3 regions of the Streptomyces sp. NPDC005820 genome follow, and region 1 is predicted to be linked to each of the others. Evidence: riboswitches for the same ligand, from Rfam matches in the RefSeq annotation. Region 1 holds a riboswitch; each other region holds the start of a gene.
What was found. A riboswitch is a leader RNA that binds a small molecule or an ion and turns the genes downstream of it on or off. The one in region 1 is predicted to bind S-adenosylmethionine.
Positions count from the first base shown of each region.

Region 2: linked by a shared signal. The riboswitch ahead of thrC (threonine synthase) and the one ahead of ABZ464_RS33925 (putative leader peptide) in region 1 are both predicted to bind S-adenosylmethionine.
Region 3: linked by a shared signal. The riboswitch ahead of ABZ464_RS01220 (aminotransferase class V-fold PLP-dependent enzyme) and the one ahead of ABZ464_RS33925 (putative leader peptide) in region 1 are both predicted to bind S-adenosylmethionine.

Region 1 is NZ_JBEXXE010000032.1:115,594-123,263, forward strand. Features, by position in the region: gene ABZ464_RS33920 (ABC transporter substrate-binding protein) at 1-1,459, opposite strand, end outside; gene ABZ464_RS33925 (putative leader peptide) at 1,658-1,774, opposite strand; SAM riboswitch class IV at 1,810-1,923, opposite strand; gene ABZ464_RS33930 (DUF1684 domain-containing protein) at 2,013-2,837, opposite strand; gene ABZ464_RS33935 (LLM class F420-dependent oxidoreductase) at 2,910-3,833, opposite strand; gene ABZ464_RS33940 (NtaA/DmoA family FMN-dependent monooxygenase) at 3,940-5,340, opposite strand; gene ABZ464_RS33945 (LLM class flavin-dependent oxidoreductase) at 5,337-6,443, opposite strand; partial or broken gene ABZ464_RS33950 (2-oxoglutarate and iron-dependent oxygenase domain-containing protein) at 7,000-7,670, shown strand, end outside.
Region 2 is NZ_JBEXXE010000007.1:140,464-148,133, forward strand. Features, by position in the region: gene otsB (trehalose-phosphatase) at 98-931, shown strand; gene ABZ464_RS10905 (trehalose-6-phosphate synthase) at 919-2,403, opposite strand; gene ABZ464_RS10910 (glucosyl-3-phosphoglycerate synthase) at 2,520-3,464, opposite strand; SAM riboswitch class I at 3,601-3,739, shown strand; gene thrC (threonine synthase) at 3,758-5,038, shown strand; gene ABZ464_RS10920 (MoaD/ThiS family protein) at 5,084-5,359, shown strand; gene ABZ464_RS10925 (cold-shock protein) at 5,811-6,017, shown strand; gene groL (chaperonin GroEL) at 6,355-7,670, shown strand, end outside.
Region 3 is NZ_JBEXXE010000001.1:262,687-270,356, reverse strand. Features, by position in the region: gene ABZ464_RS01230 (cytochrome bc complex cytochrome b subunit) at 1-898, shown strand, start outside; gene trpD (anthranilate phosphoribosyltransferase) at 1,008-2,072, shown strand; SAM riboswitch class IV at 2,151-2,267, shown strand; gene ABZ464_RS01220 (aminotransferase class V-fold PLP-dependent enzyme) at 2,464-3,834, shown strand; gene ABZ464_RS01215 (Lrp/AsnC ligand binding domain-containing protein) at 3,869-4,150, opposite strand; gene ABZ464_RS01210 (rhomboid family intramembrane serine protease) at 4,147-4,881, opposite strand; gene ABZ464_RS01205 (hypothetical protein) at 5,046-5,285, shown strand; gene ABZ464_RS01200 (NYN domain-containing protein) at 5,323-6,666, shown strand; gene ABZ464_RS01195 (NlpC/P60 family protein) at 6,879-7,670, shown strand, end outside.

The sequences.
Region 1 (7,670 bases):
GCTGGGCGGCGTCGACGGTCGCGGCCTGCTCGGACAGCGCGGTGTCGAGGGAACTGACGGGCAGGCGGTAGAAGTTGGCCAGCTTGGTGGAGAAGGAGCTGCGCAGGATGTCGGGGTCGGCGCGGGTCACGTTGCCCCACACCGCGTCGTAGTCACCCGACTGGAGGGTTGGGGCGAACTGTGTGATCTGGAGCTGCTTGAGGGTCACGTCGACACCGACGGCCTTGAGCTGCTGCTGGATCAGCTCCAGGGCGGGCTGGTTGGTGGCCGCGTTGGGGAGCCACTTGATGGTCAGGCTGAGCTTCTTGCCGTCCTTGGCGCGGATGCCGTCGCTTCCGGTCTTCCAGCCGGCCCCGTCCAGCAGGGACTTGGCCTTGGCGGCGTCGAAGGTCAGGCCGGAGGTGAGGTCGGTGTAGTCGGGTGTGGTGTGCGCGAGGACGCTGGTGGCCGGCTGCGTGCCGGTCGGGAAGACGGTGTCGGCGATCTGCTGCCGGTCAATGGCGTACAGGATCGCCTGGCGCACCTTGGCGCCCTTGAGTAGCGGCCGTGAGTTGTTGAGGCCGAGACCGAACACGACGCCGGGGTTGGCCCGTCGCTGGAGGGTGACTTGGCCGCCCTTGAGGGCCGCCTCGTTGGCCTTGCCGACGCTGGAGACGGCGTCGACCTGGCCAGACTGCAGGCTGCCGGCCCGCACACCCGCCTCCGGCACGACCTTGAACACCAGCTTGTCCAGGTACGCCTCGCCCTCCTTGCTCCACCGCGAGGAACCCCACGCGTATCCCGCACGCTTGGCCAGGGTGATCGACTGGTTCTGCACGTACTGCTTCAGCACGAAGGGCCCGGACCCGATCACCCCGTCACTGCACTTCTGCTGCGGGGTCTTCTTCACGCTCGCCGACGACTCGATCCCCAGCGAGTGGGTCGAAGTGGCCTGCAGAAACTGGGCGTTGGGCTGGCTGAAGGTCACCTTGACGGTGAGCGGGTCGACCACCGTGGTGCTCTTGACGCCGCTCAGATAGCCCTCGGCGAGCGTCCCCAGGGCGCCGAGCTTCGGCACCGCGTCGAAGTTGTCCTTGACCACCTGCGCGGTCAGTTTCGAGCCGTCGCTGAAGGTGACGCCCGAGCGTAGATGGAAGGTGAACGCCGTGGCATCGGAGCTGATGTCCCAGCTCTTCGCCAGCCACGGCACTATCTTGCCGGTCCTCGGGTCCTGGTCCGTCAGGGAGTCCACGAGCTGGCGCACCGAGTAGATGGTCTCGTTGCTGGCGACCTGCTGCGGATCCACGCAGCCGGCGTCCGAACCCACCGCGAAGGTCAGGGTGCCGCCGGACTTGGGCTGCCCGGTTCCGCTGCCCGTGTCGCCGCCGCCCGATCCGCAGGCGGTCAGCAGGGCGCTGGTGGTTACAAGGGCGGTCAGCGCCGCCCACCGAGAGGTTCTGACATGGGGAAGTGCGATCACGGAGGGCTTCTCCTACTCGTGTCACCAGGCACGGCGCTGGTACGGGACATGGCCGTGCGTGGGCGTGCGGCCCCGATCGGCGTGATGCCGACGTCGGGGGAGCGCTGTGCAGACAGGGATCAGGGAAAGGAGGGAGTCAGGGGCAGACGGAAGCGGCGAGGACTGCTTCGGGACTGCGACCAGCGGCGAAAAGGGCCGTCAGACCTGACAGAGACAGCTGGTCGAACGCTTGAGGTCGATGTGGCGCCGACGCGAGAGCCGGGAGAACACGGTGGCGCCGGCGTAGCGGGCGCTGAGGTCACCACCGTGCCGCATATCGGTCCTCCACCTGATCCGGCCCCGGTCACGGGGCCACGCGCTTGCGGAGATCGTCGGTGATCCCGCCGGGCTTTCACCTGGAGCACCCCACCGCGCGGGAGGGTTGCCGGTCAGCGAGCCAGGGCTTGACGCTGACACTCAATGCCGTTCGTGATCGTACGGAGCGGTCTTGTCGTACGTCAATGGCGCAAAAGGACGCCTCGTCAGGGGAGTCCGGGGCCAGCGTGCGTCCCGCTCAGGAGCCGCCGCGCTCGCGGGGGATCTTCTGACCGGCCTCGATCGCCACCGGCAGCCGGTTCTCGGCCGGAGGCAGCGGGCAGGTTGCCAGGTCCGTGTAGGCGCACGGTAGGTTCGCGGCGCGGTTGAAGTCCAGGACGACTGTACCGTCGGCGGCGGGTGGTTCGAGGGCCAGGGCCCGGTTGGCGGCGTAGGTGGTGACCCCGGAGGTCGCGTCGGTGAACAGCACCATCAGCCGGCCCGCACCGTGGCCGGGGAACGCGGTAAGCGACAGCGGGCGCCCGTCGAGCTCGAACTCGACCCTCCCCGGAGCGTCGTACACATGCTCAAGGCCCTCGACCGCGGCGCCCACGGTGGTCGGCCGCGGTGTATCGAAGGGGATGTACCGGCCAGTTACCGCCCAGCGCGGGTCGGGGGCGTAGGCGGGCGTGCCGGTGAAAGCCGTGCGCAGCGGCGCGTCCGGGTGCCGGGGGCGCACGATGTCCTGGCCGCCGCGCTTGGCGACCTCGATGACGGCGTCTCCCCAGACGGCGTCGACGCCGCCGCGCTCGGGAAGCACGCCGAAGCGGTGCTCGCCGCGCACCGGCGTCCCGTCGACGACCAGCTCCTCGCCCTCGTCGAGGTCTACGACGACGCCTTCGGGGCCGGTGTGCCACGAGCCGGGCGCGTCCGGGAAGCGCTGGGGCCGGTCGTCGAGCCAGTGCAGGCCGGTGATCGCCAGGAACCCGTGCGGGGCGGCGAGCCGGGCCTCCTGGGTGCGGTACCACTCCCGCCAGGTCTCGGTGAAGGCGTGGAGGTCTGTGGTGGTGGCCTCGGTGGTCATGGGGAATCTCCTTTGTGCGGGGAATGCCTTCGGGGACGGGGATGCAGGGGGGTGTCGAGTCGACGGGTGTACTCAGCCGGCCAGTTCGCCGAGGAGTCGCCAGGTCCGTCGACGATCGGCTTCTCCCGCGATCTCGGTGGCCGAGAACACGACCTCGGTGGCGCCGGCATCGCGGTAACGGCGTACCTCGGCCTCGACCGCCTTCTCGTCGCCGATCACGGCCAGGTCGGCGGCCCGCCGGCCGCCGGAGAGTTCGATGACCCGCGCGTAGGACTGGATCTGTTCGTAGAAGGCAAGGCTCTCAGTGGCCTTCGCCCGCACCGCGTCGACGTCGTCGGTGACCACGCCGGGCACCAGGGCCACGATCCTGGGCGCGGGGCGGCCTGCGGCCTCGGCCGCGGCGGTCAGCGTGGGCACGATGTGGTCCGCCAGGGCGCGCGGTCCCGCCAGATAGGGCAGGATCCCGTCCGCGAGTTCACCGCTTGCCCGCAGAGCCTGCGGCCCCATCGCGGCAACCAGCAGGGGCACACCGCTCTCGGCGCCCGGTACCCGCGCCGGGATCGGTGTGGTGGCGGTGAGCAGCTCGCCGTGGAAGTCGGCCGTGCCGGTCTCGGTCAACTGCCGTAGCGCGGTGAGGAATTCGCGCAGCCGGGCGATGGGGCGTTCGAAAGGCAGGCCGAAGCCGGTCTCCGTCAGCAGTTTCGTGCCCAGCGCCAGACCGAGGTGATAACGGCCGTGGGTCGCGGCCTGGGCGGTCTGGGCCTGGCTGGAGACGAGCAGCGGGTGGCGGCCGAAGACGGGGATCGCGGAGGTGCCGACCTGCAGTCCGGGCACTTCGCGCCCGACGATCGCCGCGAGCTGGGGTGAGTCCGCGCCGAAGGTCTGCCCGAACCAGGCCGACGTAACACCGAACTCTGCGGCCTCCTGGGCCAGTTGGACAGTGGCGTCGACCTGGTTCGGCGCGTCGGACGCGTTGAGCGCTACTCCAACAGTCATGTCAGTTCAGAACGGGCGTCGGCCGGACCGGCATTCCGGTCCGTGTGTGACAGCTTCTTGTCAGTCATGTGTACTCAGTCATGAGTGGAAGGGGCGGCCCGGGGGTTCAGCCCGCCTGTCGTCGGTCCGGTGCGGACCGGTGGGTGAGGGGTGCGCGCAGGCCGAGGTTCTCGCGCAGGGTGGTGCCGGTGTACTCGGTGCGGTAGATCCCGCGTTCCTGCAGTTCCGGGACGAGCAGGTCGACGATGTCGTCGAGGCCGTCAGGGATGAGGTACGGCGTGACGTTGAAGCCGTCGACCGCGCCGTGCCGTACGAAGTGGGCGAACTTGTCGGCCAGACCGGACGGAGTGCCGACGTGCCCGCGCTGCGGGCCGAGCGCGATGACGGTCTCGCGCAGCGACCAGCCGTGCGCCTCCGCCTTCGCCCGCCATTCGGCCACGACGGTGCGCGGGTCTGCGATGCGTCGGGCACCGAAGGAGCCGTCGTTCTCGCTGACGACCGGGTCCTCCTTCGGAAGCGGCCCGTCCGCGTCGCGGTCGGACAGGTCGATGCCCCACAACAGCCCGGCGATCCCCAAGGCCGTGGCCGGGGTGACCTGTTGGAGCCGGATCCAGTGCTTCTTCTCCTGGGCCTCCTCCTCGGTGGCGCCGAGGATGATCTCGGTGCCGGGCAGGATCCGCAGATCGTCGTCGGGGCGCCCGACCGCCCGAAGCCGGTGCCGGATGTCGTCGGCGAAGGCCATCGCGTCGTCGAAGTCGTTGCCGTGCGCAGAGAAGATGACGTCGGCGTTGCGGGCGGCGAAGTCGCGTCCCTCGCCGGAGTCACCGGCCTGGAAAATCACCGGGTGCCCCTGGGCGCTGCGCGGCAGGGTCGGAGCGAGGTCGACGTCGAACTGCGGTCCCCTGTGACGCACTTGGTGTACGGCACCGGGTGCCGACCAAACGGGCGCGCGGACGGAGTGGGCGACTGCCCCGTCCTCCCAGCCGTCCCACAGGGCGCGGGCCACGGTGAGGAACTCCTCGGCACGCCGGTAGCGGTCGGCGTGGTCGAGGTAGCCGCCGCGGCGGAAGTTCGCGCCGGTCCAGGCGTTGTCCGTGGTCACCACGTTCCAGCCGGCGCGGCCCTCGGAGAGCAGGTCGAGGCCGGAGAGGCGGCGGGCGAGGTCGGCCGGCTCGTTGAAGGTGGAGTTGGAGGTGGAGACCAGGCCGATACGGCGGGTGACCGCGGCCAGCGCGGCGAGCTGGGTGATGGCGTCAGGCCGTCCGGCCACGTCGAGATCGTGGATCCTGCCGTCGACCTCGCGCAGCCGCAGCCCCTCGCCGAGGAAGAACGCGTCGAACAGGCCGCGCTCGGCGGTCTGGGCGACCTGGCGGAACGAGGCCGGGTCGATCTGGGAGCCGCTGTCGGGGGCGGACCAGATGGTCCAGTGGTTGACGCCCTGGAAGAACACCCCGAAGTGGAGCTGGGCGTGCGGCCGGGGCACGTCGAGGGGATCGGTGCGGGTCATCGGGCGTCCTCCTGGGCGGCCACGGCAGCGGCGGCGAAGCGATTGGCAGGGCGCTCCAGACCCAGGGTCGAGCGCAGGGACGTACCGGGCAGCGGACGGGCGACGAGACGCCGCTCGGACAGGGCCGGCAAGACGAGGCGGGAGAGGACGGGCAGGTCCTCGTCCAACACCAGCGGGTGCAGCCGTACGCCGTCGACGTGAGGGCTCAACTCGCCGAGAAGAGAGACCAGTTGGTCTGCAGAACCGATGTGCCGGAGCCTTGCCCGGTCCCTCCACGGCGCGTGCCGTTCCAGGTCGGCGACGCGCTCGGCCGCCGTGCCCTGTGGGGTGTCCAGCGCCACCTCGACCTCGGCGAACACGCGCGGGGTACCGGCCCCGGCGGCGGCCGTTGCGACCGACGCGGGGTCGCGGCCCTCGACGAGAGCGACGTCGAGCTGTGCGGCCGGAACCCGGTCGGGCGGGCCCAGGACGACGAGCTGTCCCTGCGGCGGGCGCGGCACGATCGCCGGGCCCTTGACGGCATACGTGTCACCGGTGAAGTCGATGTAGTGGAGCCGTTCGCGGTCGAGGTAGCGGCTGGTGGCCACGGACCGGATGACCGCGTCGTCCTCCCACGAGTCCCACAGGGCACGGACCACCTCCACCCCGTCCCTCGACTCCCGGGCCCGCGCGTCGGCGTCGGCGACCAGCGGGCGCCCCCACGCGCGGGCTGTCTCGGGACGCTCCTCCTCCGTGACCACCCACCCGGTGCGACCGGCGGAGACGTGGTCCAGGGAAGCCAACTGGCTGGAGACATGGAAGGGTTCGGCATACGTCACCGGGACGACGGGTGCGATCCCGATGGTGCTCGTGGACGCCGCGACGAAGGCCGCCCGCTCGACCGCGCCGATGCGGCCGACCGGATCCGGTGCGGCGCCGGGCGGCAGCACGCCGTCGTCCAGGGTGATCAGGGTGAACCCGGCGTTCTCGGCGATGGCGGCGACCCGGGCCACGCGGCGCGGGGTGAGCAGCTGATCGGGGGAGTGGGCGGCGCGGCGCCAGGCCGCGGGGTGGGCGCCGTCGCCGTCGAGCTCGACGGCGAGATGCAGGGCGGGGCCGGACAATGGGTTCCTTCCGGGAAACACGACGACTCGCGGCCACAGGGCCACGACGAGACAGCCGGCGGGACTGGCCGGCAGGGGTCAGGCGTGTACGGAAGGACAGACGGCGGAGGAGGTGCGGCAGTAGTCGACGTGCCGCCGGGTGATCAGCCGCGCACCAGTGCACGCACCTTGCGGTGCCGCGCCCAGTACGTGCATCAGAGCCTCCACCTGTCAGCGACTTTCCCTTTCAACGTATGTCGTCCGCCCCTGTGAATGTCAAGGTCGACCCAGGGCGCAGCGGCATCTCACCCGCTGGGACCCATGGTGGACGCATCTTTGCGGGTGTGCTTTGATCCGGCCATGGAGACCACTGGCACGGCACACACGGTGCTGCTCGACCCGTTCTGGGTGAGCCGCCGCGCCGACCAGTTCGACCAGGTCTGTTGCTGATCGCCGTTCGACGGCTCGCGATCTCGTTCTTCTCTTTCTGCCTGCTGCCTTCTTTCGCCCTCAACCAGCCATTCCTCGGGCGTAGTTGTGAAGCGCGCGCGTCGGTCCTGCCGTGAAGGAATCTCCCATGGCCCAGTCCACAGCCCTGCCTGTCATCGACATCTCCCGCTTCCGGGCCCCGGACGCGGACCGTGACGCTTTCCTCGCCGAACTCCGCTCCGCCGCCCACGAGGTGGGCTTCTTCTACGTCACCGGGCACGGTGTGTCGGCGGCACTGCGGGAGGAGGTGTTGAGCGCGGCCCGCCGCTTCTTCGCCGCGCCGGAGGAGCAGCGGCTGGAGATCGGGAACCTCAACTCACCCCAGTTCCGCGGCTATACGCGCACCGGCACCGAATACACGGCGGGCAGCGCCGACTGGCGTGAGCAGATCGACATCGGCCCGGAGCGGGCGGCGCTCGAGACCGGCCCGGACGATCCCGACTACCTGCGCCTGATCGGCCCCAACCAATGGCCCTCCGCACTACCGGAGTTGCGGGACATCGTGGACGAGGGCTACTTCGACCAGTGGTTCGACGACGAGGCTGCCGTCCATGTGAAGATCGTGCACTATCCGCCGCGCGCCGCCGAGGACGCAGACCAGGGCGTGGGTGCGCACAAGGACTACGGCTATCTCGCGCTGTTGCAGCAGGACGAGGTCGGCGGGCTCCAGGTGCAGCACCAGGACGGCACATGGATCGACGCGGTGCCCGTACCCGGTGCGTTCGTGTTCAACATCGGTGAGATGCCGGAGATCGCGAC
Region 2 (7,670 bases), on a different contig from region 1:
CGACCGCGGCTCCGTCGTGGCCGGTCGCGCAGTTCCCCGCGCCCCTTCGCGACCCACCCCCGCCCCACAACGGCACCCCCGCAGCTATCGTCACCGTATGGGCACTCACGCACCCACCACCGCAGCCGGCCGTACTGCTCTGGACGCCATCATCAACCGCCCCTCCACCACCCTCGTCGCCCTCGACTTCGACGGCACCCTCGCCCCCATCGTCGAGAACCCCGAGGACGCCCGCGCCCACCCCGACGCGCTCCCCGCCCTCACCGCCCTCGCCCCCAAGATCGCCGCGCTCGCCGTCATCACCGGCCGCCCCGCCGAGGTCGCGGTACGCAACGGCGGCTTCGCGGGCGCCACGGGACTGGACGGCCTCACCGTCCTCGGCCACTACGGCGCCGAACGCTGGGAGGCCCGCACCGGGCGGATCACCGCCCCCGCACCCCACCCCGGCGTCGCGGCCGTCCGCGCCGAACTGCCCGCCGTCCTGGAGAACGCCGGAGGATGGCAGGGCGTCTGGGTGGAGGAGAAGGGCGGCCGGGCCGTCGCCGTGCACACCCGCCGCGCCATCGACCCCCTCGCCGCCTTCGAAGCCCTCCGCGAGCCCCTCGCCGGCCTCGCCGCCCGCCACGGCCTGATCGTCGAACCCGGCCGGTACGTCCTGGAGCTGCGCCCGCCCGGCATGGACAAGGGCGTCGCCCTCCTCGACCAGGTCCGCGCCACCGGCGCCGAGTCCGTCCTCTACGCCGGCGACGACCTCGGCGACCTCCCCGCCTTCGCCGCCGTCGAGAAACTCCGCCAGGACGGCGTCCCCGGCCTCCTCGTCTGCAGCGGCTCCACCGAGGTCACCGACCTGGCGACCCGCGCCGACCTGGTCGTCGACGGCCCGGCAGGGGTCGTACGGCTGCTGCGGGACCTGGCCGGTCAGCTCGGCTGAAGGTCCCGCAGGGCCGTCAGCTGGTCCAGGAACCACTGGGCCGGGGGCAGCGCGGTCCCGGCCGCCGCGAGCCGTTTGGCGCGCTCGGCGCGCTCCTCCGGCTTCATGGTCAGGGCCTCGTGCAGCGCGCGGGCCGTCTCCAGGATGTCGTACGGATTCACGACGATCGCGTCCTCGCCCAGCTCCCAGTACGCCCCGGCCTCCCGCGACAGCACCAGCGCGCAGCCCTCGTCGGAGACCACCGGGACCTCCTTGGCGACCAGGTTCATCCCGTCCCGGATGGGGTTGACCAGGGCCACGTCCGCGAGGCGGTAGGCGGCCAGGGAGCGGGCGAAGTCGTCCTCGAGGTTCAGCAGGACCGGGGTCCAGCCGGGCGTGCCGTACCGCTCGTTGATCTCCGCCGACAGCCGTGCCACCTCCGCCGTGTAGTCGCGGTAGACGGCGAGATCCTGGCGGGACGGGTAGGCGAAGGCGATGTGGACGACCCGCTCGTGCCACTCGGGGTGGTCGTCGAGCAGCTGCCGGTAGGCCAGCAGCCCGCGCACGATGTTCTTCGACAGCTCGGTGCGGTCGACCCGGACGATCGTCCGCCGCCCCTCGCCGCCGATCTCCTCGCGCAGGGCGGCGATCCGCTCCTCCACGTCCGGCCGGTGCGAGCGCTCGCGCAGGAACTCGGCGTCGGCGCCGAGGGAGTGCACGGCGATCCAGGTCCGGTGGCCGGGCCCCTTCCAGCCGGGGACCGACTGGAACGACTCGGGGACCCCCGCCTGGCCCATCCGGGGCGCCAGCTCGAGGTCCGTCGCCTGCACGCACGCGGAGAACGCCGCCGCCCACCGATGGGTGAGGAACCCCAGCCGGTCTGCCCCGAGCATGCCCCGGACCAGCTGCTCACGGATGTCCTGCGGCAGCAGCCCGAAGTAGTCCACCGGTGCCCACGGCGTGTGCGAGAAGTGCCCGATGCGCAGGTCGGGGCGCAGGCCGCGGAGCATGCCGGGGACCAGGCAGAGGTGGTAGTCCTGGACGAGCACCGCCGCGCCCTGCCCCGCCTCCTGCGCCAGCGCCTCCGCGAAGGCGCGGTTGTACATCTCGTACGACGCCCACTGGCGCCGGAACTCCGCGTCGAAGGCCGGTTCCAGCGGGGTCTGGTAGAGGAGGTGGTGGATGAACCAGAGCACCGAGTTCGCGATGCCGTTGTAGGCGTCCGCGTGCACGTCGGCCGGGATGGGCAGCATCCGCACGCCCTCCTCGCCGACCCCGCGCCGGACCGCCTCCCGGTCGCCGTCGGACAGCGCCGAGCACACCCACAGGGCGCCCGCCTCGGGGCCGATGGCCGACAGGCCGGAGACCAGCCCGCCACCCCCGCGTTTCGAGTGCAGCGAGCCGTCCTCGCCCACCGTGTAGGAGACCGGGCCGCGATTGGACGCGACCAGCACCTGAGCACCCCGAGCAGCAGTGTCGTGCGTGGAAGCCATACGCCTCAACCTAGCCCGGTCGGGAAACGCTCAAACGTACGGTCGCGCTCCGTGGGCGGGTCGTATCCAGCCGTATTCACCTGTATACGACCTGCCCACGGTGTTACACGGCCCCGCTAGGCGACCTTGCGGGACTGGTACTCCGCGATCTCCGCCATCGGCGGCCGCTCCTCCGTGTCCACCGAGTACGTACGCGGCTCGAAGCCGTCGGCGCCCCGCTCGAACTGGGTGAGGGAGGGGCGGACGAGGTGACCGCGGGCCAGGCGGAGCTGGGCGGTGCGGTAGATCGCCGCCGCCATCCGGCCGAGGGCCTGACCGTCCTGGTGACGGTGCTTGCGCACCCCCAGGTCGACCTGCGCGAGCGCGTCGAGGCCCACCAGGTGCAGCGCGTCGATCAGCATCCCCAGCTCGACGCCGTACCCCACCGGGAACGGCAGTTGTTCGAGCAGCGAGCGGCGGGCCGCGTACTCGCCGCCGAGCGGCTGCACGAAACCGGCCAGCTGCGGCCAGTGCATGTTCAGCAGGGGGCGCGCCATCAGCTCGGTGACCCGGCCGCCCTGCCCGGCGGCGCCGCCCAGGGGACGGTCGTACATCCCCTTCACGAGGTCGACCGCGGGGTCGGTGAGCAGGGGGCCGACGATGCCGGAGACGAAGTCCGAGGAGAACTCCCGCAGGTCGGCGTCGATGAAGCAGACGATGTCGCCGGTCGTGACGAGCAGGGAGCGCCACAGGACCTCGCCCTTGCCGGGCACGGCCGGGAGGCGGGGCAGGATCGCGTCGCGGTGGACGACGCGGGCGCCGGCCGCCGCGGCGACCTCGGCCGTGCGGTCGGTCGAGCCCGAGTCGACGACCACGAGCTCGTCGACGAGCGGTACCTGCTGCATGAGGTCATGGCGGATGACCGCGACGATGTCGCCGACGGTCTCCTCCTCGTTGAGCGCGGGCAGGACGACACTGACCGTCTGTCCCGAGGACCGTTTGGCGGACATGATCCGGTGCAGCGGGCGATCGCTCGCGGTCCAGGAGCGGGTAGTCAGCCAGCGCTCGACTTCTTCCAGCACGTGGGCGGCTCCTTCACCTGTGATCCATCTCGCGGTTCGGACGACTATCTCAACTGTCCAGGTTGTCGGTTACAGTCTTGAACAACGCGGATGACCATCGCATGTCCTCGGTGGCCCGCCGTTCACAACTTCATACCGCTCATCCAGAGGGGCAGAGGGATACGGCCCGATGAAGCCCCGGCAACCCTCCAGCCGGTCTCGTTCACGCGAGGCTCCCGGCTAGGGAAGGTGCCAAATCCGTCTCACGGCGAGATGCGTCGTGAGGAAGATGAGGAGAAAGGGCCTCGCCTCACATGGCTGCGCAGACTGTTGCAACCGAATCCACCGTAGACCTGGGTCCCGCCACGGCACTGAGCTGCCGCGAATGCGGGCACCGCGTACCCCTCGGCCCGGTCTTCGCCTGCGAGGAATGTTTCGGCCCGCTCGAGATCGCATACGACTTCTCCTCCTATGCCCCGGAGGAGCTCCGCAAGCGCATCGAGGCGGGACCCGCGAACATCTGGCGTTACGCGCCGCTGCTGCCCGTCCCCGCGGACGTGGCCGACAAGCCCAACATCAACCCCGGCTGGACCAAGCTCGTCAAGGCCGACAACCTGGCGCGCGAGCTGGGCGTCGAGGCCGGCAAGCTGTTCGTCAAGGACGACTCCGGCAACCCGACCCACTCCTTCAAGGACCGGGTCGTCGCCCAGGCCGTCGAGGCCGCGCGGGCCTTCGGCTACACGACCCTGAGCTGCTCCTCCACCGGCAACCTCGCCGGTGCCGTCGGCGCCGCCGCCGCCCGGGCCGGCTTCCGCTCCTGCGTGTTCATCCCGCACGACCTGGAGCAGGGCAAGGTCGTCATGGCCGCGATCTACGGCGGTGAGCTCGTCGGCATCGAGGGCAACTACGACGACGTCAACCGCTTCTGCTCCGAGCTCATCGGCGACCCGGCGGGCGAGGGCTGGGGCTTCGTCAACGTCAACCTGCGGCCGTACTACGCCGAGGGCTCCAAGACGCTGGCGTACGAGATCGCCGAGCAGCTCGGCTGGGAGCTTCCCGACCAGCTGGTCGTGCCGATCGCCTCCGGCTCCCAGCTCACGAAGATCGACAAGGGTCTGCAGGAGCTGATCAAGCTCGGGCTCGTCGAGGACAAGCCGTACAAGATCTTCGGCGCGCAGGCGGAGGGCTGCTCGCCGGTGTCGGTGGCCTTCAAGGCCGGGCACGACGTGGTCCGCCCGCAGAAGCCGAACACCATCGCCAAGTCGCTGGCGATCGGCAACCCGGCGGACGGTCCGTACGTCCTCGACATCGCGCGCCGCACGGGCGGTGCGGTGGAGGACGTGACCGACGAGCAGGTCGTCGAGGCGATCAGGATCCTCGCCCGGACCGAGGGGATCTTCGCGGAGACCGCCGGCGGGGTGACCGTCGGCGTCACGAAGAAGCTGATCGAGAACGGTCTGCTGGACCCCACGAAGACGACCGTCGTGCTGAACACCGGTGATGGTCTGAAGACGCTGGACGCGGTGGCCGGGACCGGGCTCACCGCGACGATCCGCCCCAGCCTCGAGTCCTTCCACGAGGCTGGGCTCGCGTAGTTCCCCCGCGCCCTTGAAAGCATGCACCTGACCGGAGGTCACATCGTGAGCGTCAACGTCCGCATCCCCACCATCCTGCGCACCTACACCGGCGGTGCCGCCGAGGTCGCCGCCGAAGGCGCCACCCTCGGCGAGGTCATCGCCGACCTGGAGAAGAACCACACCGGGATCGCCGCGCGCGTCCTGGACGACCAGGGCAAGCTGCGCCGGTTCGTGAACGTGTACGTCAACGACGACGACGTCCGGTTCGAGCAGGGCCTGGAGACGGCGACCCCGGACGGGGCGGGCGTGTCGATCATCCCGGCCGTCGCCGGCGGCTGACCTTCGGTCAGTACCCACCGGTAGTAACCGTCGGTAACAGTGATTACCGATTGTTCATCGAATTGCCCCCTCCGTGAGAGAAGCGGAGGGGGCAATTCAGTGTGGTTGAGCGCGGTACAGTTGGGGAACCGGGTCGCGAAACCTGATCCGGAATCTTTGATTTCTGCCTGACGCCCGACAAGAAGTAGCCAAAGTGCGCACCTCTTGCGTGGCATTTGTGGCTTTTGCGGGGCCCGACTTGCCCTGAATTCTGGCGAATTCTCGCCACATTCCGGATCGCGTGCGTCCAGAATTCTCGTCCAAGTGACCTGTTGCAGAGGGCAGTTGGACAGATACATTCGGCCGCGGTCGACGCGTTCCGGCGCACGCCCCCAACCAACTGGGGGGTGAGGTCTGACCCGGATCCGCGAAGTGTGGATCTGTGCAAGGGCCAGTAATAGGGGAGTTAGGCATGGCTCAGGGCACCGTCAAGTGGTTCAACGCGGAGAAGGGGTACGGCTTCATCGCGGTCGACGGTGGTGCGGATGTTTTCGTCCACTACAGCGCGATCCAGATGGACGGGTACCGCACCCTGGAAGAGGGCCAGCGGGTCGATTTCGAGATCTCGCAGGGTCAGAAGGGGCCGCAGGCGGACATGGTCCGGCTGGCGGCCGGCTGAAGCACGCGCCGACTGAAGCGTCGTTCTTCTGTTTCATCTTCGAAGGGCTCGTACCTCCTGGGGTACGGGCCCTTCGGCATGCCCCGCGCAGACGGCCCGGCAGACGCCCCGGCAGACGCCTCGGCGGACCCCAGTCCGCGGGAGGCGCTTGCACTCGACCATGCCGAGTGCTAATCATTGGCGTTAGCACTCTGAAGGTGAGAGTGACAAAGAAGGACCGGGTCGGTGAGGCCCGCAGGCCAGGTGGGGCAAGGAACCACGCGGCATGCGAGCCGTCCGTCGCGGGCGCGGGCGCGGTCCGAAGGAATCACCCCCAGTCCTGGAGGGACCACTTCACATGGCCAAGATCATCGCGTTCGACGAGGAGGCGCGGCGCGGCCTCGAGCGCGGCATGAACCAGCTCGCGGACGCCGTCAAGGTGACGCTCGGCCCCAAGGGTCGCAACGTCGTCCTCGAGAAGAAGTGGGGCGCCCCCACGATCACCAACGATGGTGTGTCCATCGCCAAGGAGATCGAGCTCGAGGACCCGTACGAGAAGATCGGCGCCGAGCTGGTCAAGGAAGTCGCGAAGAAGACGGACGACGTAGCCGGTGACGGCACGACGACCGCGACCGTCCTGGCCCAGGCCCTGGTGCGCGAGGGTCTGCGCAACGTGGCCGCCGGCGCCAACCCGATGGCTCTGAAGCGCGGCATCGAGAAGGCCGTCGAGGCCGTCTCCGGTGCGCTGCTCGAGCAGGCGAAGGATGTCGAGACCAAGGAGCAGATCGCTTCCACGGCCTCCATCTCCGCCGCCGACACCCAGATCGGCGAGCTCATCGCCGAGGCCATGGACAAGGTCGGCAAGGAAGGCGTCATCACCGTCGAGGAGTCCCAGACCTTCGGTCTGGAGCTGGAGCTCACCGAGGGTATGCGCTTCGACAAGGGCTACATCTCGGCGTACTTCGCCACCGACATGGAGCGTATGGAGGCGTCTCTCGACGACCCGTACATCCTGATCGCCAACTCCAAGATCGGCTCGGTCAAGGACCTGCTCCCGCTCCTGGAGAAGGTCATGCAGTCGGGCAAGCCGCTGCTGATCATCGCCGAGGACGTCGAGGGCGAGGCCCTGTCGACCCTGGTCGTCAACAAGATCCGCGGCACCTTCAAGTCCGTCGCGGTCAAGGCCCCGGGCTTCGGCGACCGCCGCAAGGCGATGCTGAACGACATCGCCATCCTCACCGGCGGCGAGGTCATCTCCGAGGAGGTCGGTCTCAAGCTCGAGAACACGACCCTCGACCTGCTGGGCAAGGCCCGCAAGGTCGTCATCACCAAGGACGAGACCACCATCGTCGACGGTGCCGGCTCCTCGGACCAGGTCGCGGGCCGTGTGAACCAGATCCGCGCCGAGATCGAGAACAGCGACTCGGACTACGACCGCGAGAAGCTCCAGGAGCGTCTGGCGAAGCTGGCCGGCGGCGTGGCCGTCATCAAGGCCGGTGCCGCCACCGAGGTTGAGCTCAAGGAGCGCAAGCACCGCATCGAGGACGCCGTCCGCAACGCGAAGGCGGCCGTCGAGGAGGGCATCGTCGCCGGTGGTGGCGTGGCCCTCATCCAGGCCGCCTCGGTCTTCGAGAAGCTGGACCTGGAGGGTGACGAGGCGACCGGCGCCAACGC
Region 3 (7,670 bases), on a different contig from region 1:
GGGCCCCGGCAAGAGCAACAAGAACGTCGTCGGCATGCCGCTGCTGCCCGTGTACATGGCGAAGGCGGGCGGCTTCTTCTTCCTGGTCTTCGGCACGATCGCGGCCATCGCGGCGCTCGCCCAGATCAACCCGGTGTGGATCTTCGGCCCCTACCGTCCGGACCAGGTGTCCACCGGCGCCCAGCCCGACTGGTACATGGGCTTCGCCGAGGGTCTGATCCGCTTCATGCCGGGCTGGGAGGTCAACATCTGGGGCCACACGCTGGTCCTGGGCGTGTTCATCCCGCTGACGCTGTTCGGTGTCGTCCTCGTGGCGATGGCGCTGTACCCGTTCATCGAGTCGTGGATCACCGGCGACAAGCGCGAGCACCACATCCTGGACCGTCCGCGCAACGCCCCCACGCGCACCGCGCTGGGCGTCGCCTGGGTCACGATGTACATGATCACGCTGGTCGGCGGTGGCAACGACCTGTGGGCCACCCACTTCCACCTGTCGATCAACTCGATCACCTGGTTCGTCCGGATCTTCTTCTTCGTCGGACCGGTCATCGCGTACATCCTCACCAAGCGCATCTGCCTCGGCCTGCAGCGCCGGGACAGGGACAAGGTGCTGCACGGTCGCGAGACCGGCACCATCAAGCGCCTGCCGCACGGTGAGTTCATCGAGGTCCACGAGCCGCTCAGCCAGGAGCAGCTCCACACCATCACGGCGCACGAGCAGTACGAGCCGGCCGCGATCGGCCCGGCGGTCGACGAGAACGGCGTCGAGCGCAAGATCAAGCGGTCCGAGAAGCTGCGCGCCAAGATCAGCGGCGCGTACTTCGGCGAGGACCAGCAGATCCCGAAGCCGACCGTCGAGGAGTACAAGGAGATCACGAGCGGCCACGGCCACCACTGATCCACTGTCGCCACAGAAGGGCCCCGTCCGGTGTTCGGACGGGGCCCTTCGCCGTGTCCTGAGCTGGATAAGGTGGCCTCACGTGGTTCTACGACACCCAGGAGCGGCTATGAGCGCTGTGACCCCCGCTGGAGGCGACACCGCGGCGGGCCGTTCCTGGCCCGACGTGCTGAACGCCCTGCTGTACGGCCGTGACCAGAGCGCCGACGCCACCGCCTGGGCGATGGACCGGATCATGCGCGGGGAGGCGACGGACGCGCAGATCGCCGGGTTCGTGGTGGCGCTGCGGGCCAAGGGCGAGACCGTCGAGGAGATCAACGGGCTCGTCCGGACCATGTACGCGCACGCCAACACGATCGAGGTGCCGGGCCGGACCGTCGACATCGTCGGCACCGGCGGCGACGGCGCCAAGACCGTCAACATCTCCACCATGTCGGCGATCGTCGTCGCCGGCGCGGGTGCCACCGTCGTCAAGCACGGCAACCGGGCCGCGTCCTCCGCCTCCGGCGCCTCGGACGTGCTGGAGAAGCTCGGCGTCAATCTGGAGCTGACCCCGGCGCGGGTGGCGGAGGTGGCCCGGGAGGCCGGGATCACCTTCTGCTTCGCGATCAAGTTCCATCCGGCGCTGCGTCACGCGGGCGCCGCGCGCGGCCAGTTGGGCATCCGCACGGTGTTCAACATCCTCGGCCCGCTGACCAACCCGGCCCGGGTGCGCGCCCAGGCGGTCGGGGTCGCGGACCCGCGCATGGCGCCGGTCGTCGCGGGTGTCTTCGCCGAGCGCGGCCACTCCTCCCTGGTGTTCCGGGGCGACGACGGCCTCGACGAGCTGACCACCACGGCCACCTCCCGGGTGTGGGTGGTGCGCGACGGCAAGGTCACCGAGGAGGTCTTCGACCCGCGGGACGTCGGCATCGAGCTGGTGCCGGTGGAGGCCTTGCGGGGCGGCGACCCGTCGTACAACGCGGAGGTCGCCCGCCGCCTGCTGGACGGCGAGCAGGGCCCCGTGCGGGACGCGGTCCTGCTGAACTCGGCGGCCGCCCTGGTCGCCCTGGACCCGGGCCCGGGCACCCTCGCGGAGCAGATCCGCGCGGGCATGGACCGCGCGGCCGAGTCCATCGACTCGGGCGCGGCCAAGCAGGCCCTGGACCGCTGGGTCGCGGCCACGCACGTCTAGCCACGCCATGGGTCGGCGGTCCCGTCATTCGGACACGAGTTGCGGGACCGCGATCACTTCCCGTACGTTCCTGTACCAGGTCATGAGTGACAGTCATGAGGCCCCGGCCGACTGTCCGGCAACCCTCCGTCCGTGGCGGGGTGCCCCGGGTGAAGACCAGGCCGTGGGCAGCGAGGTCCACGGCAAGCGCGGACCCCTCGCGGAACACCAGGGGTCCTGGTCGTCGAGGGAGCCTTCTGTGAGCAAGCGAATGCGATAGGGCGCCGAGCCCCGCCTCCGCATACCCCTTTCACCTCTTCCCGTGCCGTCGACGCATCGTCCGGCGCGGTGCTGTGACTTTTTTGGGGGCTTGCCCCCAAACCCCCGCGCCTGCCTCTCACAGGAGTTCGCCATGTCTGTCTCCACCGCTGCCGCCGCCCGTACCGTTTGCAACCTTTCGCAGGAGCTGCCCGTTCTGGGCCGGGATGTCACCGTCCCGCTCGTCACCGGCGGCGAGGTCACCTACGCGGCGCTCGACTACGCCGCCAGCGCCCCCGCCCTCCAGCGCGTCTGGGACGACGTGGCGGCCTACGCCCCGTACTACGGCAGCGTCCACCGCGGCGCCGGCTACCTCTCCCAGCTCTCCACGGACCTCTTCGAGAACGCCCGCCGCACGGTCGCCGAGTTCCTGGACTGCCGCGCCGACGACCAGCTGGTCTTCACCCGCTCCACCACCGACTCCCTCAACCTGCTGGCCGCCGCCCTCCCCGCCGACTGCCAGGTCTTCGTCTTCGAGACCGAGCACCACGCGAGTCTGCTGCCCTGGCGGGAGGCCCGGGTCACCTACCTCGACGCCCCGCGCACCCCGCGGCAGGCCGTGGAGACCCTGGAGCGCGCTCTCGCCGCCCGCGACCCCCACGGCCCGGCCCTGGTCTGTGTCACCGGCGCCTCGAACGTCACCGGCGAGCTGTGGCCCGTACGGGAGCTCGCGGCCGCCGCCCACGCGCACGGCGCCCGGATCGTCCTGGACGCCGCCCAGCTCGCCCCGCACCACCCGGTGTCCGTCCGCGACCTGGACGTCGACTGGATCGCCTTCTCCGGCCACAAGCTGTACGCCCCCTTCGGCTCCGGCGTTCTGGCCGGCCGCGCCGACTGGCTCCGGGCCGCCGACCCCTACCTCGCGGGCGGCGGCGCCAGCCGCAAGGTCACCCGGCGCGAGGACGGGGGAGTGGATGTGGAGTGGCACGAGACCGCGGCCCGCCACGAGGCCGGGTCCCCGAACGTCATCGGCGCCTACTCCATCGCCTCGGCCTGCAAGGCCCTCACCGAGGCCGGTTTCGACACCTTGGTCGCCCGTGAGCAGCACCTGATCACCCGGGTCCGCACGGGCCTCGCCGAGGTCCCGCAGGTCAGGATCCTGTCCCTGTTCGGCGACGACGCCCCGCGGGTCGGCGTGATCTCCTTCGTGGTCGAGGGCTGGAACAGCTCCCACTTCGCCGCGGCCCTCTCCGCCGAGTACGGCATCGGGGTCCGCGACGGCCTCTTCTGCGCCCACCCCCTGGTCCGCACCCTGCTGGGCGCCGCCCCCGAGACCCAGGGCGAGTGCGGCGCGCCCGAGGCGGCCCCGGGCGAGAAGTCCCTCAACGCCATCCGGGTGAGCTTCGGCGCGGGCACCCCCGACGAGCACGTGGACCGTTTCGTCGCGGCCGTCCGCGAACTGGTGACCGAGGGCCCGAAGTGGACGTACCGCACGGAGGACGGCCGCTGCGTCCCGGCGGTCTAGAAGGTTTCGCCCCCGGAGGCGGTGATGCGGCCGGTCAGGAGTCCAGGCCGATCGCGAACGCCGCCTCCAGGTCGTGCTGGGAGTACGTACGGAACGCCACGTGGGTGTCCGTGGCCTCGACGCCGGGAATCTTGCTGATGCTGCCCGGGATGACCTCCGCGAGGTCCTCGTGCTGCTGCACCCGGACCATGGCGATCAGGTCGTACGTCCCGGTCACGGAGAACACCTCGCTCACGGAATCCAGCGCGGCGATCCGCTCCGCGATCTCGGGGATCCGGTCCACGCTGGTCTTGATGAGGACGATCGCGGTGATCACGGCTGGTTCTCTCCCTCGGGGGCCGGAGCTGGGGCGGCCCTCACTCTAGTCGTACGGCCGAAACGCGCCCACGCGTAGCAGAACCCCAGCCCGAAGCCCACCAGGTGCGCCAGATACGCCACCCCGGGCCCCCGGGGCGCCTGTCCCACCGCGACCCACTGCAGCGCCGCCCAGAACGGCAGCACCACCCAGGCCGGGAACCGCAGCGGCAGGAAGAACAGGAACGGCAGCAGGCTGGTCACCCGGGCCCGGGGGAACAGGTACAGGAACGCGCCGAGCACCGCCGAGATCGCCCCGGAGGCCCCCACCAGCGACTGCGGCGACCCGGAGTGCGCGGCCGCGTACCCGAGCAGGGCGAGGCAGCCGCAGCACAGGTAGAAGAAGGTGAACTCGGCACGGCCCATCCGCTCCTCGGTCATCGCCCCGAAGACGTAGAGGAAGAGCATGTTGCCCAGCAGGTGCACCCAGCTGCCGTGGACGAAGAGGGCCGTGGCGGGGGTCAGGACGGCGCGCGCGGAGCCCGCGAAGAGTTCCGCCGGGACCACGCCCCAGCGGCGGAAATAGGCCCGCTGGGCGGCCATCAGCCCGTCGCCGGTGCCGTACGCCGGATCGAGCCCCGAGGCCGGGCCGATCGCGAAGACCAGACAGCACACGGCGATCAGCCCGTACGTCACCGGCGCCGAGGGGTCGCGCAGAGCCTTGCGGACGGTCCCGCTCCAGTTGCCGATCATGAGCACAGAGCATGACGTACCAGGACAGAAGCGCCCGGTGCGCCTCGCCGCCGTGAACGGATGGGCGGCGAGTACCCGCCAGGCCGTAGGGTTACGAGCCATGCACAGCGGGGAGCCTCCGGCGCGACCCGACCGGAAGACCGACACTAGAAGGACAAGTCACGATGACGGTTCCCCTGCCGACCGCGACCACGCGGTGGCGCTGCACCCTCTGCGGCAACCTCACCAGGTTCGACGTGACGCGCTCGTCGAAGGTCGTCGAGTATGTGCACCTCGACCTCGCCGGAGAGCCGAAGGTGGAGGAGCGCGAGGTGGTCAGTGAGACCATCGAGTCGGTGCGGTGCCGCTGGTGCAACGCCGTGGATCAGGTGGAACTCGTGGATCGGCCGGGCGCCGGCTCCTGAGCGGAGCGGCCCCCGTACAGGTATTGGGGTGTGACGGATGGTGGAGAGCGCAGGCGGGGGGCCGGGCGACGGCGCCGCCGAGATGCTCGACCGTCCGCTGCCCGACGGCGTGCGCCGCCGGGTCGTGCAGATCGTCTCCGACGGCTTCGGCGGCCTGACCGTCGCGGAACTTCCCGCGCAGTTGCGGCAGTACGCCCGCTTCGCACCGAATCGCCGGGCGAAGTTCGCGGGCAACGCGATGGCGGCCGCGCTGGAGACGGATGCCCTGTTCCGGCAGCGCATCGCCGAGAAGTTCAGAGACGCCCAGCCGGAGCTGTCCGGCGCTCTGGACTCCGGCTCGCCGACCCCGGCCGCGGACCCGCTCGACGTGGCGGCCGCGGCCTATGTGCTGCGGCCCGCGGGCTGGGTGAAGCTGGTGACGGCGGCCGGCGAGGAGGCCCAGCGGGCGGACGCCGAGCGCGCCGACGAGGAGAGCCGGGCCGAACTGGATCGGCTGCGCGAGGAGCTGGCGCAGGCGCGCGAGCAGACCCGCGCGGACACCGAACGGCTGCGCACCGAGCTGGACGCGGCGAAGAAGGAAGCGGAATCGCTTCAGCGCAAGCTGCGTTCGGCCCTCAGTGACGTCAAGCGCGGCGAGGCGGCCCTGCGCAAGGTGCAGGGCGAGATCGAGGCCGTACGGGCCGAGGGGCAGGCCCAGGTGTCCGTCGCCGAGAGCGAGACCCGGCGGCTCAAGGCGCGGCTCGGGGAGGCCGAGGCGGCCCTGGAGGCCACCCGGCGGGCGGCCCGTGAGGGGCGCAGCGTCGAGGACATGCGGGTACGGCTGCTGCTGGACACCGTGCTGGACGCCGCCCAAGGGCTGCGCCGCGAGCTGGCGTTGCCGCCGGTGTCCGTCCGTCCGGCGGAAACGGTCGATGCGGTCGAACCGGGACGAATGACCCCGAAGGACATCGCCGCACGTGCCCTGTCGGAGCACGATCCGGCCATTCTCGACCAGCTGTTGGCACTGCCCCAGGCGCATCTGGTCGTCGACGGCTACAACGTGACCAAGACCGGCTATCCGCAGATGCCGTTGGAGAAGCAGCGGCTGCGGCTGCTCGGGCAGCTCTCGGCGCTCGCCGCGCAGACCGGCGCCGAGGTCACCTGTGTCTTCGACGGCGCCGAACTGGCCGCTCCGGTGCTGCTCGCGCCGCCGCGCGGGGTGCGGGTGCTGTTCTCCAAGGCGGGGGTCACCGCCGACGAACTCATCCGCCAGCTGGTGCGGGCCGAGCCCCCGGGGAGACCGGTCATCGTCGCCTCGACCGACCGGGAGGTCGCCGACGGGGTCGCGAAGGCGGGTGCCCGACCCGTGGCTTCCGCGATGCTTCTCAAGCGCCTGTCCTGAAGGGCGAAGTTACAGGCTTAATGCCCGAATTGGCGGAATCGTCACGCAACGTAAAGTCAAGCCAGCGTCACGGCAGGTGAGTTACGTGAAAAAACTGCGTTGCGTGACGTGATTTTTGTGGCCGGGGATTTGAACTGATCACAGTGGGGTCACTAAGGTCTGGTGCTCGAACCTCCACACGGGTGATCACTCAAAAGAAGGAGCCCGTCTCCGTGGCGTCCCACCGTCGACCGAAGCAGCCGAGTCGCGTACGCGTGACCGTGCTGACCACCGCAGCCGCCGCTGCCGTCGCTCTGAGCTCCCAGGCCGCCAACGCGGCGCCTGCCGAGAAGCTCTCCAAGGACGAGGTCAAGGCCAAGGTCGACAAGCTCTACGAGGAGCAGGAGCAGGCCACCGAGAAGCTCAACGGAGCCGAGGAGAAGCAGGAGAAGCTCCAGAAGGAGATCTCCACCATCCAGGACAACGTCGCCCGCGGCCAGGAGGAGCTCAACGAGCTGCGCGACTCCATAGGCCTGGCGGCCGCGGCCCAGTACCGCACGGGCACCATCGACTCCTCCCTCCAGCTCTTCCTGTCCTCGAACCCGGACGACTACCTGGACAAGGCGTCCGCCGCCGACCAGCTCAGCGCCCAGCAGGTCGAGGCGCTGAAGAAGATCCAGGAGAAGCAGCGCGAGCTCGCGCAGGAACGCTCCGAGGCCTCGGCCAAGCTCAAGGACCTCGCCGCCACCCGGACCGAGCTGGCCAAGCAGAAGAAGATCGCCCAGGGCAAGCTCGCCGCGGCGCAGAAGCTCCTCAACACGCTGACGTCGGCGGAGAAGGCCGCGCTGGCGGCCGAGGACGCCCGCGCCAACCGCTCCTCCGCCTCCCGGGTCGACCTCGGTGACACGGGCAGCGCCTCCGGCCGTGCCGCCGCCGCCTTCTCCGCCGCCCAGTCCAAGCTCGGCTCGCCGTACGTCTACAGCGCTTCCGGCCCCAACACCTTCGACTGCTCGGGCCTGACCTCC